2 linked regions of the Salinarimonas sp. genome follow. The protein of the gene in region 1 interacts with the protein of each later gene in a pairwise test. Links are inferred from orthologs where the notes say so. Each region holds a gene or a part of one and is shown in the gene's direction. Other genes may lie near its edges.

The links.
Region 2: the proteins of recR (region 1) and recO interact in binary tests that used the Escherichia coli proteins (3 or more experiments, as listed by UniProt). The link is inferred for Salinarimonas sp. from one-to-one orthologs.

What each region holds. Positions count from the first base shown.
Region 1 is NZ_CP157794.1:215,895-223,015, forward strand. What follows is about bases 1,468-4,258. They hold recR (recombination mediator RecR), read left to right. Parts: upstream 1,468-2,455; coding sequence 2,456-3,061; downstream 3,062-4,258. Other genes in these bases: ABL310_RS00970 (DUF3422 domain-containing protein), read left to right, coding at 1,468-2,111; ABL310_RS00975 (YbaB/EbfC family nucleoid-associated protein), read left to right, coding at 2,108-2,428; ABL310_RS00985 (hypothetical protein), read left to right, coding at 3,161-3,604; ABL310_RS00990 (hypothetical protein), read left to right, coding at 3,691-4,062; ABL310_RS00995 (WD40 repeat domain-containing protein), read left to right, coding at 4,103-4,258. Outside these bases: ABL310_RS00965 (ATP-binding protein), read right to left, coding at 1-727; more of ABL310_RS00970, read left to right, coding at 717-1,467; more of ABL310_RS00995, read left to right, coding at 4,259-5,107; ABL310_RS01000 (hypothetical protein), read left to right, coding at 5,115-5,399; ABL310_RS01005 (DUF2937 family protein), read left to right, coding at 5,399-5,977; ABL310_RS01010 (hypothetical protein), read right to left, coding at 5,985-6,317; leuB (3-isopropylmalate dehydrogenase), read right to left, coding at 6,319-7,121. UniProt on the Escherichia coli protein: May play a role in DNA repair. It seems to be involved in an RecBC-independent recombinational process of DNA repair. It may act with RecF and RecO.
Region 2 is NZ_CP157794.1:2,697,184-2,704,509, reverse strand. The notes cover bases 32-3,027. They hold recO (DNA repair protein RecO), read left to right. Parts: upstream 32-1,163; coding sequence 1,164-1,892; downstream 1,893-3,027. Other genes in these bases: ABL310_RS12495 (acyl-CoA dehydrogenase family protein), read right to left, coding at 2,613-3,027; ABL310_RS12500 (antibiotic biosynthesis monooxygenase), read left to right, coding at 2,256-2,600; ABL310_RS12505 (hypothetical protein), read right to left, coding at 1,902-2,174; era (GTPase Era), read left to right, coding at 191-1,150; rnc (ribonuclease III), read left to right, coding at 32-204. Outside these bases: more of rnc, read left to right, coding at 1-31; more of ABL310_RS12495, read right to left, coding at 3,028-3,773; ABL310_RS12490 (hypothetical protein), read left to right, coding at 4,000-4,257; ABL310_RS12485 (DUF4212 domain-containing protein), read left to right, coding at 4,554-4,811; ABL310_RS12480 (sodium:solute symporter family protein), read left to right, coding at 4,819-6,594; ABL310_RS12475 (putative nucleotidyltransferase substrate binding domain-containing protein), read left to right, coding at 6,740-7,326. UniProt on the Escherichia coli protein: Involved in DNA repair and RecF pathway recombination.

The sequences.
Region 1 (7,121 bases):
CCCGGTTCGCGCCCTTCATCCCCTTGCCGAAGCGCATCGGCCCCTCGGCGTCGCGCTCGAACCAGACCTGCCGGTGGCCGTGCGGGTAGGCGTGGAGCCATTCGCGGGTGAAGGCGCGGTCGCCGACGTCGAAGCCGTAGGTGTAGCGCACGCCCGCGAGCAGCAGATCCACCTCGAAGGTCGTCGGCGCGTCGTTGCGCTCCGTCAGCGCGAAGGGGGCGCGGGCGATCTTCCCGTTCGGCTCGTTCTTGCGGAACGAGTCCACAACGTGCCGGCGCATCTCCGAGAGCGCGTCGAGCACGTTCGACTTCCCCGAGGCGTTCGCGCCGTAGATCAGGGCGGCGGGCAGGAGCCGCTGCTTCAGGCCGGGCGCCTCGATCGTCTGGCTGGCGCCGCCCTTCAGGGAGGAGGCGACGAAGGAGATCTCCTGCCAGTCGCGGATCGACTTGTGGTTGGCGACGCCGAAGCGGATCAACATGGCCCGTTCCTCCTCGGATGCCCCGAATGCGGTTTTCAGGTCGACTTTGCGGAAAATCCGCAAACAGGCGCTTAAATTGGCGCGCCCGCCGTCGTCCGTCCAGCACTTTCGCCGCACCCCTCCCCCGCCCGTCCCCGCGCCGCGTCTCGCGACTTCCCCATTGCGCTGCGGCCTCGCTTCGACCATCGTGGCGCGCCGTCGCGCGGGTGCGGCGCGGCGCGGGTCGAGAGGAGCTTGCATGGGGCGCATGAACGGGGAGCTCGAGGCCCATCCCTTGCGCGCGCGGGTGCTGGCGGAGGTGCATGCGCGCCCGTTCGCGCCCGTCGAGACCCCCAAGCGCATCCTGCACTACGCCTTCATGACCGACGGCGAGGCGGCGCAGCGCGACCGCGAGGCGCTGTCCGCCTTCTGCGCCTCGCTCGGGCTCGAGGGCCCGCCGGCCAACGCCAAGCACCACCGGGTGGCGTTCTCAGGCACGCTGCTGCGCTGGGAGAGCCATTCCGAGTTCACCACCTATTCCTGGGAGTTCGGCGACGCGAGCGTCTCCGACGCGCCGACGCCGCAGCCCTTCCGGCCCGCGGCGGACGGCCTCCAGGGGGTGATGAGCCTCGTGCCCCAGCCGGGGCCCCTGATGGTCTCGATCGACCTGCATCTCGTCCCGGCCGCCAGTGTCCCGAACGGGCCGCAGGCGATCTTCGCCGAGACGCACCTCGCCGCCTCCACCGTGGAGAACGGCGTCGCCACGGTGGCGACCGACTTCCGCACCGACGCCCACGGCTTCGTGCGCATCCTCGTCGTCGACGACCGCATGGAGCGCGCCCAGGCCGGCGCGATCATCCAGCGCGTGCTCGAAATCGAGACCTACCGCACGCTCACCCTGCTCGGCCTGCCGGAGGCGCAGGCGATCGGCCCCTCGGTCCGCAGGATCGAGACCGAGCTGCCGCGCGTGATGGACGCGATGGAGCGCTCGGACGGGCTGGAGAACAACCGCCAGCTCCTCGACCGGATCACCCGGCTCGCGGCCGAGCTCGAGACCGGCGCCGCCGGCGCGCTGTTCCGCTTCGGCGCGACGCGAGCCTATTCGGAGCTCGTGCGCATCCGCCTCGCCGCGCTGGAGGAAAAGGCGCTGCCGGGCTTCGATTCCTGGTCGGAATTCCTCGATCGGCGCCTGCAGCCGGCGATCCGCACCTGTTCCTCCATGGAGGAGCGCCAGGCCAACCTCTCGCGCAAGCTCACCCGCGCCGCGCAGCTGCTGCGCACGCGCATCGACATCGAGCTGGAGAGCCAGAACCGCGACCTCCTGCGCGCCATGAACGAGCGCGCGCGCATCCAGCTGCGCCTCCAGCAGACCGTCGAGGGGCTGTCCGCGGCGGCCATCACGTACTACATCACCGGGCTGATCTTCTACGTCCTGCGGGGCTTGAAGGAAGGCGGCGTCGCGTGGCTGAACCCGTATGTCGGCGCGGCGATCGCGGTGCCGCTGGTGCTGATCGGCATCCTCCTCCTGGTGCGGCGGCTGCGGCGTCGCCACATGGACGAGGAGGCCGCCGAGGAGGCGGCGATCCGCGACGCCGTCGCGCGCGAGCGCCGGCGCGACGCAAAGGCGAGCGAGCGAGAGGACACGACGTCATGAAGGATCTGATGGGGCTCATGAAGCAGGCCCAGGCCATGCAGGAGAAGATGCAGGCCGTGCAGGCCGAGCTGGAGGAAATGGTGGTCGAGGGGCAGGCTGGCGGCGGCGCCGTCGTCGTGCGCCTCTCCGGCAAGGGCGCGCTCAAGGGCGTGACCATCGACCCCTCGCTGATGGTGCCCGACGAGAAGGAGATCCTCGAGGACCTCATCGTCGCCGCGGCGAACGACGCCCGCGCCAAGTCCGAGCGCGAGACCCAGGAGCGCATGTCCGAGCTCACCAAGGGCCTGCCGCTGCCGCCCGGCATGAAGCTGTTCTGAGGCAGGCCGGGAGCTTAGTCCGACATCATGGCCCGTGGCGTCGCCGGCCCCGAGATCGAGCGGCTGATCCAGCTTCTCGCACGCCTGCCGGGGCTCGGGCCCCGGTCGGCGCGCCGCGCCGCGCTCGGCCTCCTGCAGAAGCGCGAGGGTCTCCTCGCGCCCCTCGCCGAGGCGATGCGCGTCGCCGCCGAGCGCGTCGTCGCCTGCTCGACCTGCGGCAACATCGACACCACCGACCCCTGCGCCATCTGCGCCGACCCCAGCCGCGACCCGTCCATCATCGTGGTGGTGGAGGACGTCTCGGATCTCTGGGCGCTGGAGCGCGCCGGCGCGCTGCACGCCCGATACCACGTGCTCGGCGGCGTGCTCTCGGCGCTGGACGGGATCGGCCCGGAGCAGCTGACCGTCGCGGGCCTCCTCGCCCGCGCGCAGGACGCGACCGTGCGCGAGGTGATCATCGCGCTGCCCGCCACCGTCGACGGGCAGACGACCGCGCACTACCTCGGCGAGGCGCTCTCCGGCCTGCCCGTCAAGGTCACCCGCCTCGCCCACGGCGTGCCGGTGGGCGGCGAGCTCGATTATCTCGACGAGGGGACGCTGTCGGCGGCGCTGAAGCGAAGGACGGCGGTGTAGGTCGGCGGGCGACGGTTTCGCGACTCGGATTGCTTTTCCGCTTGCCATGCGCGCGAGGATATGCTGAATTCAGGTACGAACCGGAAACGGGAGGGGCCGGTGCCGCCGCAGGAGCCGGAGACGACGCGCCCGCACGGCATGCGGGAGGACGGAGCGCCTTGGATCAGGGTGGAGGGCGGTGGCGCCGTCCGTGCGCGCGCGCTCGTCCGAGGGCGTCTTTTCGAGCTGCGGGAACTCGCGGCCGAGGACGAGATCGCGATCGAGACGCGATCCGAGGAAGGGCTCGTGCGCTTTCTCGCCGGGGAGGGGGTCACCGTTCGGCCGGCGCTCGCGCTGCTCGACAGCGGGGAACTGCGTGCGCTCTGGCAGTCGGGCGAGGACCAGGTGGGCCTGCGCTTCATGCCCGACGGGCGCATCGCCTATGTCTGCCTCGCACAGCGGGAGGGCTGCGCCGATCTCGTGCGATCCCACGGCGTGGAGGAGGCGGGCCGGATGATGCCGCTGATCGAAACGCTCGGGCTGGGTGCGCTGCTGCGGGGATGACGAAACCGCGAGTCCCGGATGCGGATCACGTCCTCCGCCATGCGCGCGCTCGATATGTCGACCGGCGCGCGGACGGGATCGAGGTCGTGATCGGCGCAGCCTTCATCTCCCGTCCGATGGAAGACAATTCGCCGTCGGTGAACTGGCTGGAGGTCCTCTCGGCCGACGTCGAGACGGCGATCGCAGGCGTGCGCGCGGTCACCCGTCTCCGTTACGGCGGCAGGGATCGGCTCGCGCGGCTGAACGCCGGCCGCGTGCGCCGCGAGGTCGCCGCGTTCGGGCCGCCGGGCTGGCCCGTCGACGTCGTCCACGACCCGCTGGAGCCCGAGGGGGACTGGCCGGCCGATCCCTCGCATGCGCTCCTGACGAACGTCCCCGCCGAGAGCGACCTCGACAAGGACCTCGTCGGCGATCTCATCGCCCGCTGCGTCGTCTCCCTCCACCCTGCGCGGCCCTAGACCCCTTCCCCCCGGCCGCCCGCTCGCCTACACAGGGGCCATGACAGACGCCGCGCCCTCCCTCGTCGATCTCGTGCGGCCGGTCGAGACCGGCGCGCACGTCACCGCAATCGCCTTTTTGGGCGAGGTCGCCGCCTTCGCGCTGGGGGACGGCGGCGTGCATCTCTGGAGAGGGGGCGAGAGCCACCGCGTCGAGGCGCATCCGGACGGCTCCGTGCTCTCGGCGGCCTGCGACGGCGAGCGCCTCGTCACCGGCGGCGACGACGGGCGCGTCGCGGTCACCGGGCCGGACGGCTCGACGCGCACCTTCGCCGAAGCCGGCGCCTTCGCCTGGATCGACGCGCTCGCGCTGCACAAGGACGGCGGCGTCGCCTGGTCGGCGGGGAGACGCGTCTTCGCCCGCGACCCGAAGGGCAAGGAGAAGACGCTCGAGACGCCCTCCACCGTGCGCGGCCTCGCCTTCGCGCCGAAGGGCTACCGGCTCGCCGTCGCGCATGTCGACGGCGCGACGCTCTGGTTTCCCAATCTGGAGACCGCGCCCGAGAGGCTCGAATGGAAGGGCGCGCATCTCGACGTCGTCTGGTCGCCGGACGGGCGCTTCGTCGTCACCTCGATGCAGGAGAACGCGCTGCACGGCTGGCGGTTGCAGCCGGACAAGGGCCACATGCGGATGTCGGGCTATCCCGGCAAGACGCGCTCGCTGTCGTGGACGCACGACGGCAAGTGGCTCGCCACCTCCGGGGCCGACGCCGTGATCCTCTGGCCCTTCGATTCGAAGGAGGGCCCGACCGGCAAGCAGCCGCGCGAATGCGGCGTGCGCCCGGCCCAGGTCTCCCGCGTGGCCTGCCATCCCGAGGCGCCGGTGGTGGCGGCGGGCTTCCAGGACGGGGCGATCCTGCTGATCCGGCTCTCGGACGCCTCCGAGCTCCTGGTGCGCCCGGCGGTGAAGGGGTCCGGGATCACGGCGCTCGCCTGGGACGCCAAGGGCCGGCAGCTCGCCTTCGGCGCCAAGGACGGCGCCGGCGGCGTCCTGGCGCTGCCCTGAGGCCGGCATGGCGGGACTGCTCTCCGCCTTCGCCCGCCGCTTCGGGCGGGACCGACCGGAGCCCGAGGCGCACGGGCGCCTCAAGACGCTCGCGCGCGAGGCGCTCGCCCTCTCCGACGACGTCGCCCTCGCCGCCAACGAGATCGTCTGCGCCGACCCGGCCTGCCCTGGCCTCGAGACCGTGATCCTGGTGATGGCGCCGGGGCGGCGCACGCGGGCGCTCAAGATCGGAAAGCCGCTCGCGGAGGTGACGCCGCAGGACATCCGCGCGGCGGCGGCGGAGCCGGGCTGATGGCGCTCGCGCGCATCGCCGCCATGGGCATGGGCCTCGCCGGCGCTCTCGCGGCCTCGCAGGGGCCGGAATTCGCGCAGCAATACGCCCAGCGCCTCGGCGGCGCCATCGACGAGCTCGAGACCGTGGTCGCGCGCTTCGACGAGAGCGCGGCCAAGGCCGGCCTCGCGCGCGAGGAGGCGCTGGCCCGCCTCGCCGAGAACCCGGAGCGTCTCGTGCGCAGCCAGGGCGAGAGCGCGAGCCTCGCCGCCGCGCGGCTGGAGCGGCTGCGCGCCGACGCGGCGCGGCTCGATGAGGCCGGAGACTTCGATCGGGTGATCACCCTCATGCGCGTGGCGGATGCGGAGATCGCCCGAAACGCCTACCTCGCCTACAGGCCGGCCGTGCCGGTGACCTCGGAGGGCCTCCTCGCCGCGGGTCTCGGTTTCGCTCTGCTGTGGCTCCTCACCTTCGGCGCGGCCAAGGGCACGAAGCATGCCGGCCGCAAGGGCGCGGCCATGGTCCGCGCGCGCCTCGCCAAGCGGCGCGACGCAACGGGAACGGGGCCGTTCAAGACCTGGCGGAGCGAGGACGCCTGAGCCCGCGTCACTGCGCCGGGCCGCCTCCGAGCTGCACGAAGAAACCGAGACCGTCCGGCCCCGGCAGCGGCGCGAGGCTCTCGACCACGCCCGCCTTCTTCGCCTCGAGCAGCGCCCGCCCCACCGGCTGGAACGCCGTCTCGCCCGCGCCGGGGATCGGCGCGGCGAGCCGCACGGCGACCGAGCGGGGCTTGCCCGTCCCCGCCGCCGCGACGAGATCCGCCACCGCGCGCTCCGCCGCGTCGCGGGTCGAGAGGCGCAGGTCGAGCACGGAATCGGCGTCGGCGACGCCGCGGGCGCCCCTCAGCTTGTCGGCGTAGAACGGGTCGAAATGCGGCATGTCACATCCGTTCGAGGGCGCTCACGATGGCGTCGCCCATATCGGCGGTGGAGACGGCATTGGCGCCCGGGGCGGCGAGGTCCTTGGTGCGCACGCCCGACGCCAGCACGTCGGTGATCGCGCCCTCGAGCCGATCCGCCGCCTCGCCGAGGCCGAAGGAATAGCGCAGGCACATGGCGAGCGAGCCGATCATGGCGAGCGGGTTGGCGAGGCCGCGGCCCGCGATGTCCGGCGCCGAGCCGTGCACGGGCTCGTAGAGCGCCTTGCGCTTGCCGGTCGCGGGATCCTCGGCGCCGAGCGACGCCGAGGGCAGCATGCCGAGCGAGCCCGTCAGCATGGCCGCGACGTCGGAGAGGATGTCGCCGAACAGGTTGTCGCAGACGATGACGTCGTACTGCTTCGGAAAGCGTACGAGCTGCATGGCACAATTGTCGGCGAGCACGTGCTCGAGCTCGACCTCCGGATACTCGGCCTTGTGCACGGCGGTGACGACCTGCTTCCAGAGGACGCCGGACTTCATCACGTTGTGCTTCTCGGCCGAGGAGACCTTGTTGCGGCGCTTCTTGGCCAGCTCGAAGGCGACGCGCGCGATCCGCTCGATCTCGCCCGTCGTGTAGAGCTGGGTGTCGACGGCGCGCTTCTGGCCGTTCTCGAGCGTGACGATCTCCTTCGGCTCGCCGAAATAGACGCCGCCGGTGAGCTCGCGCACGATCATCAGGTCGAGGCCCTCGACGAGCTCGCGCTTGAGCGCCGAAGCATCGGCGAGCGCCGGGTAGCAGATCGCCGGGCGCAGGTTGGCGAACA
Region 2 (7,326 bases), 2.5 Mb from region 1 along the record:
GGCCGCGGGGAGGCGCCGCCGCGCTACGCGCTCCTCGACCGGACGGGGCCCGAGCACGCGCCGCTGTTCAAGGTCGGCGTCGTGATCGCGGGAATGGAGACGATCGCGGGGGAGGGGCCGAGCAAGCGCGCGGCCGAACAGGACGGCGCGCGGGCCGTTCTGGTGCATCTGGGCTTGTGGAAGGACGCCGATGGCGGAGCATGAGGACGAGACCCCCGCAGGTGCGGGCGAGGAGACGGGCGAGGTGGGCGCGGGGCCGACGACGGCGGGCTTCGTCGCGCTGATCGGCGCGCCCAACGCCGGCAAGTCGACGCTGCTCAACCAGCTCGTCGGCACCAAGGTGTCGATCGTCTCGCGCAAGGTGCAGACGACGCGTGCGCTGGTGCGCGGCATCGCCATCCAGGGCCGCGCGCAGATCGTCTTCGTCGACACGCCGGGCATCTTCAAGCCCAAGCGCCGGCTCGACCGGGCGATGGTCACCTCGGCCTGGGGCGGCGCCGCGGACGCGGACGCCGTGTGCCTGCTCGTCGACGCGCGCAAGGGCATCGACGACGAGGTCGAGGCCATCGTCGCGAAGCTCGCCGAGGTGCGCCGGCCGAAGATCCTCGTCCTCAACAAGATCGACGTGATCGAGCGCACGAAGCTGCTCGCCCTCGCCGCCGCGCTCAACGAGAAGGCCTCCTTCGACCACACCTTCATGATCTCGGCGCTCAAGGGCGACGGCGTCGAGCGGCTGATGGAGACGCTGGCCGGCATGATGCCGGAGGGCCCCTGGCTCTACCCGGAGGACCAGATCTCGGACGCGCCGCTGCGCATGCTCGCCGCCGAGATCACCCGCGAGAAGATCTACGAGCGCCTCCACGAGGAGCTGCCCTACGAGAGCCACGTCGAGACCGAGAGCTGGGAGGCGCGCCCGGACGGCTCGGCTCGCGTCGAGCAGACGATCTACGTGGCCCGCGAGAGCCAGCGCAAGATCGTGCTCGGCGAGGGCGGGCGCACCATCAAGGCCATCGGCCAGTCGGCGCGCAAGGACATCGCCGAGGCCGCCGAGCACCCGGTCCACCTCTTCCTGTTCGTGAAGGTGCGCGAGCGCTGGGTCGACGATCCGGAGCGCTACCGGGCGATGGGGCTCGAGTTTCCGAAGGGGTGAGAGGCGCCCGGCCATGGAATGGAGCGACGACGGCATCGTTCTCGGCGCCCGCTCCCATGGCGAGAGCGGCGCGATCCTCGAGCTGCTGACCAAGGCGCACGGCCGCCATCTCGGCTATCTCCACGGCGGGCGCTCGAAGCGGCTCGCGGCCGTGATCCAGCCGGGCAACACCGTCGCGGCGAGCTGGCGCGCGCGGATCGACGAGCAGATGGGGACCTACACGGTCGAGCCGCTGGTCGCGCGCTCCGGCGCGCTGATGGGCTCGCGCCTCGCGCTCTACGGCCTGGGCACGATGGCGGCGCTGCTGCGGGCGCTGCCGGAGCGCGACCCGCATCCGGCGCTCTACGCGGCCGCGGAGGCGCTCGTGTCTCATCTCGACGACCCGGAGATCGCGCCGCGCCTGTTCGTCGCCTTCGAGCTCGCGCTCCTCGCGGAGCTCGGCTTCGGCCTCGATCTCGCCCGCTGCGCGGCGACCGGCGCGCAGGAGGGGCTCGTCTACGTCTCGCCGAAGACCGGGCGCGCCGTCTCGCGCGAGGCGGGGGCGCCCTATGCGGAGCGGCTCCTGCCGCTGCCGGCCTTCCTGTCGAGCCGGGAGACGGACGCGGACCCGCCGCCGCGGGAGCTCGCACAGGGCTTCGCCCTGACCGGCCATTTCCTGGAACGCTACGTCTTCGCGCCGCGCGACCTCGCCCTCCCGCCCGAGCGCGCCCGCTTCGTCGCGCTTCTCGCCCGGGAGGACTGACGCTCCGGCTCAGAAGAAGTAGACGAAGATCAGGATCACCGCGACGACGAACACCACGGTCGAGATCACGCCGAGCTTGCCCATGTAGCGGGCCTGGGCGTTCTCGTCCGGGTTCGGGTCGACGTTCTCGATCTCGCCCGGCGGCAGGCGGCGCGGAGGGCCCCCGGTGCGGCGGCGCTTCCAGGTCTGGTAGGCGCCGAAGGCGATCGCGAGCCCCAGCAGGATGGGCATCACGATGATGGTCAAAGACCAGATGAGACCCTGTGCACCGTCGACTTCCACGCCGTGTCCTCCTATTGACGCTACGCTCGCGAGGTCAACCGGACGCGGGCGGCGACGGTTCCGGCCGGGAACGAGGGCGACATGCAGGTGATCATCTTCGAGGTCTGGCCGAACGAGGGGAAGCGCGCCGACTACATGGCCATGGCCGCCGAGCTGCGGGGCCTGCTCGAGACCATCCCCGGCTTCGTCTCGGTCGAGCGCTTCGAGAGCCTGACCGAGCCCGGCAAGCTGCTCTCGCTCTCGTTCTGGGAGGACGAGGACGCCATCGCGGCCTGGCGCGAGACCCGCGCCCACCGCGTCGCCCAGGCGCTCGGTCGCGCCGAGATGTTCGCCGACTATCGGCTGCGCGTCGCGGCGGTGTCGCGCGATTACGGCATGACCGATCGCGCCCAGGCGCCGCAGGACAGCCGCGCCGCGCACGGGTGAGGCGTGCCGCCCTCAATACGAGCGCGGCAGCCCCAGAACGTGCTCGGCGAGATGGGCGAGGATCAGGTTCGTCGAGATCGGCGCGACCTGGTAGAGCCGCGTCTCGCGGAACTTGCGCTCGACGTCGTATTCCGCCGCGAAGCCGAAGCCGCCATGGGTCTGGACGCAGACGTTGGCGGCCTCGAAGGAGGCGTCGGCGGCGAGCATCTTGGCCATGTTCGCCTCCGCCCCGCAGGCCTCGCCGGCCTCGTAGAGCCGCGCCGCCTCGCGTACCATCAGCTCCGCCGCGCGCATCTGCGCATAGGCCTTGGCGATGGGGAACTGGACGCCCTGGTTCTGGCCGATGGGGCGGCCGAAGACCACGCGCTCCCTGGCGTAGGCGCCCGCCCTGTCGATGAACCACTTGGCGTCGCCGACGCATTCGGCGGCGATGAGGATGCGCTCGGCGTTCATCCCCGAGAGGATGTAGCGGAAGCCACGGCCCTCCTCGCCGATCAGGTTCTCGGCCGGCACCCGCAGGTCGTCGAAGAAGATCTCCGTCGTCGCGTGGTTCATCATCGTGCGGATCGGCCTGAGCGTGAGCCCGTTCCCCAGCGCCGCGCGCATGTCGACGAGGAAGACCGAGAGCCCGTCCGTCCGCTTGGCGCAGGCCTCGCGCGGCGTGGTGCGGGCGAGAAGGATCATCAGGTCGGAATGGGCGGCCCGGCTCGTCCAGATCTTCTGCCCGTTGACGACGTAATGGTCGCCCTCGCGCCGCGCCGTGGTGCGCAGGGCCGTCGTGTCGGTGCCCGACGTCGGCTCGGTGACGCCGAAGGCCTGGAGCCGCAGGCGGCCCGCGGCGATGTCGGGCAGGAAGCGCGCCTTCTGCGCGTCCGAGCCGTGGCGCAGCAGCGTGCCCATGACGTACATCTGCGCGTGGCAGGCGGCGCCGTTGCCGCCGGAGCGCTGGATCTCCTCGAGGATCGCCGCCGCTGCCGAGAGCGGCAGCCCGGCGCCGCCGTACTCCTCGGGGATCAGCGCGGCGAGATAGCCGGCTTCGGTCAGCGCCTCGACGAAGGCGGTGGGATAGGCGCCCTCGCGGTCGAGCGCGCGCCAATAGGCGTCCGGAAACGCCTCGCAGAGCTTCGCCACCGCCTCCCGGATCTCGCGATGGTCCTCGGTCGTCGTCCGCATCCGCGCCTCCGTGTCGAACACACCAGATCTAGCTAACCGGCGCGGCGCCGTCTGGCCAGAAGGCGGTGAGGCCACCTCGGATTCGCATTCGGCGCGTGGGTGACGCGGCCCGGCGCGCACCGGCGGCGGCGCGCAACTCGTTCGTCTGCAAAGGATTGGGGCGACGAACTACGTCTTTTCGCATGATTCGCGCGTGGTACGCTCGCCTCGATCATGGGGGCACGCCATGAATATGCAGTTGCACGATAGTCTGCGCCCCGGCTCTTGGGGACAGGTCTTCAATCTCTTCCGCCGCCGGGGATCGGACCTCGTCTGCGCGGTGCCGCTCGACCGGGCGATTCCTCCTTTCGTCGACGACGAATGGGAATATCTGTGCGAGGCGGACGCCGCTTCGTCGCTGCCCGGATTCGACTACGGCAGCGTCGCCGGCCGAGCGCGCCGGCATGGCTTTTCCTTCTTCCGCACGGGTCCGCGCGCCGCCTGAGCGCCGTGCTCCGCCTTGCCGCGAACCGTCTTCGGGTCTTGCGAAAACAATCCGGGCCCCCGGCGAAATACCTTGGTATTTCCACGCATTAGCCGAATGTCCTGGTTACGGCGCCGTTCGACTCGGTCATAGAGTGTCGCACGCTCGGTTCCGCACAGGCGGAACGGGGCAGCCGCGTCGCGCCGGGGAGGGTGCGAGACGGGACGCCTGGCATGCGCATCATCGCGTAGGCCGTGGCTCCGGTTCCGGAAAGGGGACGCGGCGGGGGAACCGCAAAACTCAGGTGGGCGCACATGATGAGCCAAAACGACCGCGATCAGAAATACTGGAAGGCGAATCTCAGCCTCGTCCGCAACTGCCTCATCGTCTGGGCGGTCGTGGCGTTCGGCTTCGCCATCATCCTGCGGCCGCTCCTGTCCGGCATCCAGTTCGGAGGCACGGACCTGGGCTTCTGGTTCGCGCAGCAGGGGTCGATCATCGTCTTCCTGGCGCTGATCTTCTTCTACGCATGGCGAATGAACAAGCTCGATCGCGACTTCGGCGTCGAGGAGTGAGGCGGCAATGGAAACGCAAACCCTCATCTACATCGTCGTCGGCGCGACCTTCGCGCTCTATATCGGCATCGCCATCTGGGCGCGCGCCGGCTCGACCGGCGAGTTCTACGCCGCCGGCCGCGGCATCCACCCGGTCACCAACGGCATGGCGACCGCCGCCGACTGGATGTCGGCCGCCTCCTTCATCTCGATGGCGGGCCTGATCGCCTTCACCGGATACGGCAACTCGTCCTTCCTCATGGGCTGGACGGGCGGCTACGTGCTCCTCGCCATGCTGCTCGCGCCCTACCTGCGCAAGTTCGGCAAGTTCACTGTGCCCGAGTTCATCGGCGACCGGTTCTATTCGCAGACGGCGCGGCTCGTGGGCGTCATCTGCCTGATCATCATCTCGGTGACCTACGTCATCGGGCAGATGACGGGCGTCGGCGTCACCTTCGCCCGCTTCCTGCAGGTCGACACCTCCACGGGCCTGTTCATCGGCTCGGCCGTGGTGTTCGTCTACGCGGTGCTCGGCGGCATGAAGGGCATCACCTACACGCAGGTGGCGCAGTACGTCGTGCTGATCACGGCCTACACGATCCCGGCGATCTTCATCTCGCTCAACCTCACCGGCAACCCGGTGCCCCCGCTCGGCCTGTTCTCCGAGCACACCGCCTCGGGCATGCCGCTGCTGCAGCGTCTCGACGCGGTGATCACCGACCTCGGCTTCGCCCAGTACACCGCGCTGAACACGTCCATGTTCAACATGGTGCTGTTCACGCTGGCGCTGATGATCGGCACCGCCGGCCTGCCGCACGTCATCATCCGCTTCTTCACCGTGCCGAAGGTGGCCGACGCCCGCTGGTCCGCCGGCTGGGCGCTGGTCTTCATCGCCATCCTCTACTTCACGGCTCCGTCCGTCGGCGCCATGGCCCGCCTCAACATCGTCGACACGATCCAGACCGGCGAGGTCGGCGCGCCCGAGGGCAACCTCGCCTACGAGAACCGTCCGGACTGGTTCCAGACCTGGGAGACCACGGGCCTGATCACCTTCACGGACAAGAACGACGACGGCCGGATCCAGTACTACAACGACCGGAACGAGGCCTTCGCCGCTCAGGCGCAGGAATGGGGCTGGGCCGGTAACGAGCTCCAGGTGAACCCGGACATCTTGGTTCTCGCCAACCCGGAGATCGCCAACCTGCCGCCGTGGGTCATCGCCCTCGTCGCGGCCGGCGGCCTCGCGGCGGCGCTCTCGACGGCGGCGGGCCTCCTGCTCGCGATCTCGTCGGCGATCTCGCACGACGTGCTCAAGAGCGCGGTGATGCCCTCGATCTCGGAGAAGGGCGAGCTTCTGGCGGCCCGCCTCGCCATGGTCGGCGCCATCGCGCTCGCCACCTATCTCGGGCTCAATCCGCCCGGGTTCGCGGCACAGACCGTGGCGCTGGCCTTCGGCCTCGCGGCGTCCTCGATCTTCCCGGTGCTGATGATGGGCATCTTCTCGAAGCGCATCAACAATGTCGGCGCGATCGCGGGCATGCTCACGGGCATCCTCACGACCTGCGTCTACATCTTCGTCTACAAGGGCTGGTTCTTCATTCCGGGGACCAACCAGCTGCCCGACACCGCCGAGTTCTGGCTCCTGGGCATCTCGCCGGCGTCCTTCGGCGTGATCGGCGCGCTCCTCAACTTCGGCGTGGCCTACGCCGTCTCCAAGGCGACGTCCGCGCCGCCGAAGGAGATCCAGGAGCTGGTCGAGAGCGTCCGCATCCCGCGCGGCGCGGGCGGCGCGGTCGCCCACTGAGCGCCACCCGCGTCGACCCCGGCGTCCGCACGGACCCGAAGTCGACGCGGTCGAGCCACGTGCTCGATAATCCAGCGGAGCCCGCCCCGTGGCGGGCTCCGCATCCCGTTTCGCCGGGGGCGAAACCTCGAGACCCGAGATCTCCATGACGCAGCCCGCGTCCCGCCCCGCAGAGGCCTTGCCCGACGCCGCGCTCGAGCGTGCGCGCGCCTTCCTCGCCCGGCACCACCCGTTCGATCTCCTCGACCGCGAGGCGCTCGCCGCCTTCGTCGCCGCGGGCGCGGTGCGCGAGCACGCCGAGGGCGCCGTGCTCCTGCGCCACGGCATGCCGGCCGCGCGCGTCGAGATCGTGCTCTCCGGCGCGATCGACGCCTTTTCCGGCGAGGGCGAGCGCGTCACCCGCTACGCCCCGGGCGAGGCCGTCGGCGCCCGCGCGGTCCTGCGCGACAAGCCCTCTTCCGTGCGCGCCGTCGCCATCGAGCCGACCCGCACGCTGTCCGTTCCCCGCGCCGATTTTTTCGGGCTGCTCGCCGCGAACCCGGCCGTGGACGCCTTCTACGACCGGCTGCGCGCCGCCGCCGCCCGGCGCGCCGCGCCGCGCGAGAGCGGGGTCGAGATCGGCCTCGCCGCGCCCCTCTCCGACGTCATGACGCCGAACCCGATCGCGGTCTCGCCGGACACGCCGGTGCGGGAGGCGGCGGCGCTGATGGCGGAGCGGTCGATCTCCTGCGT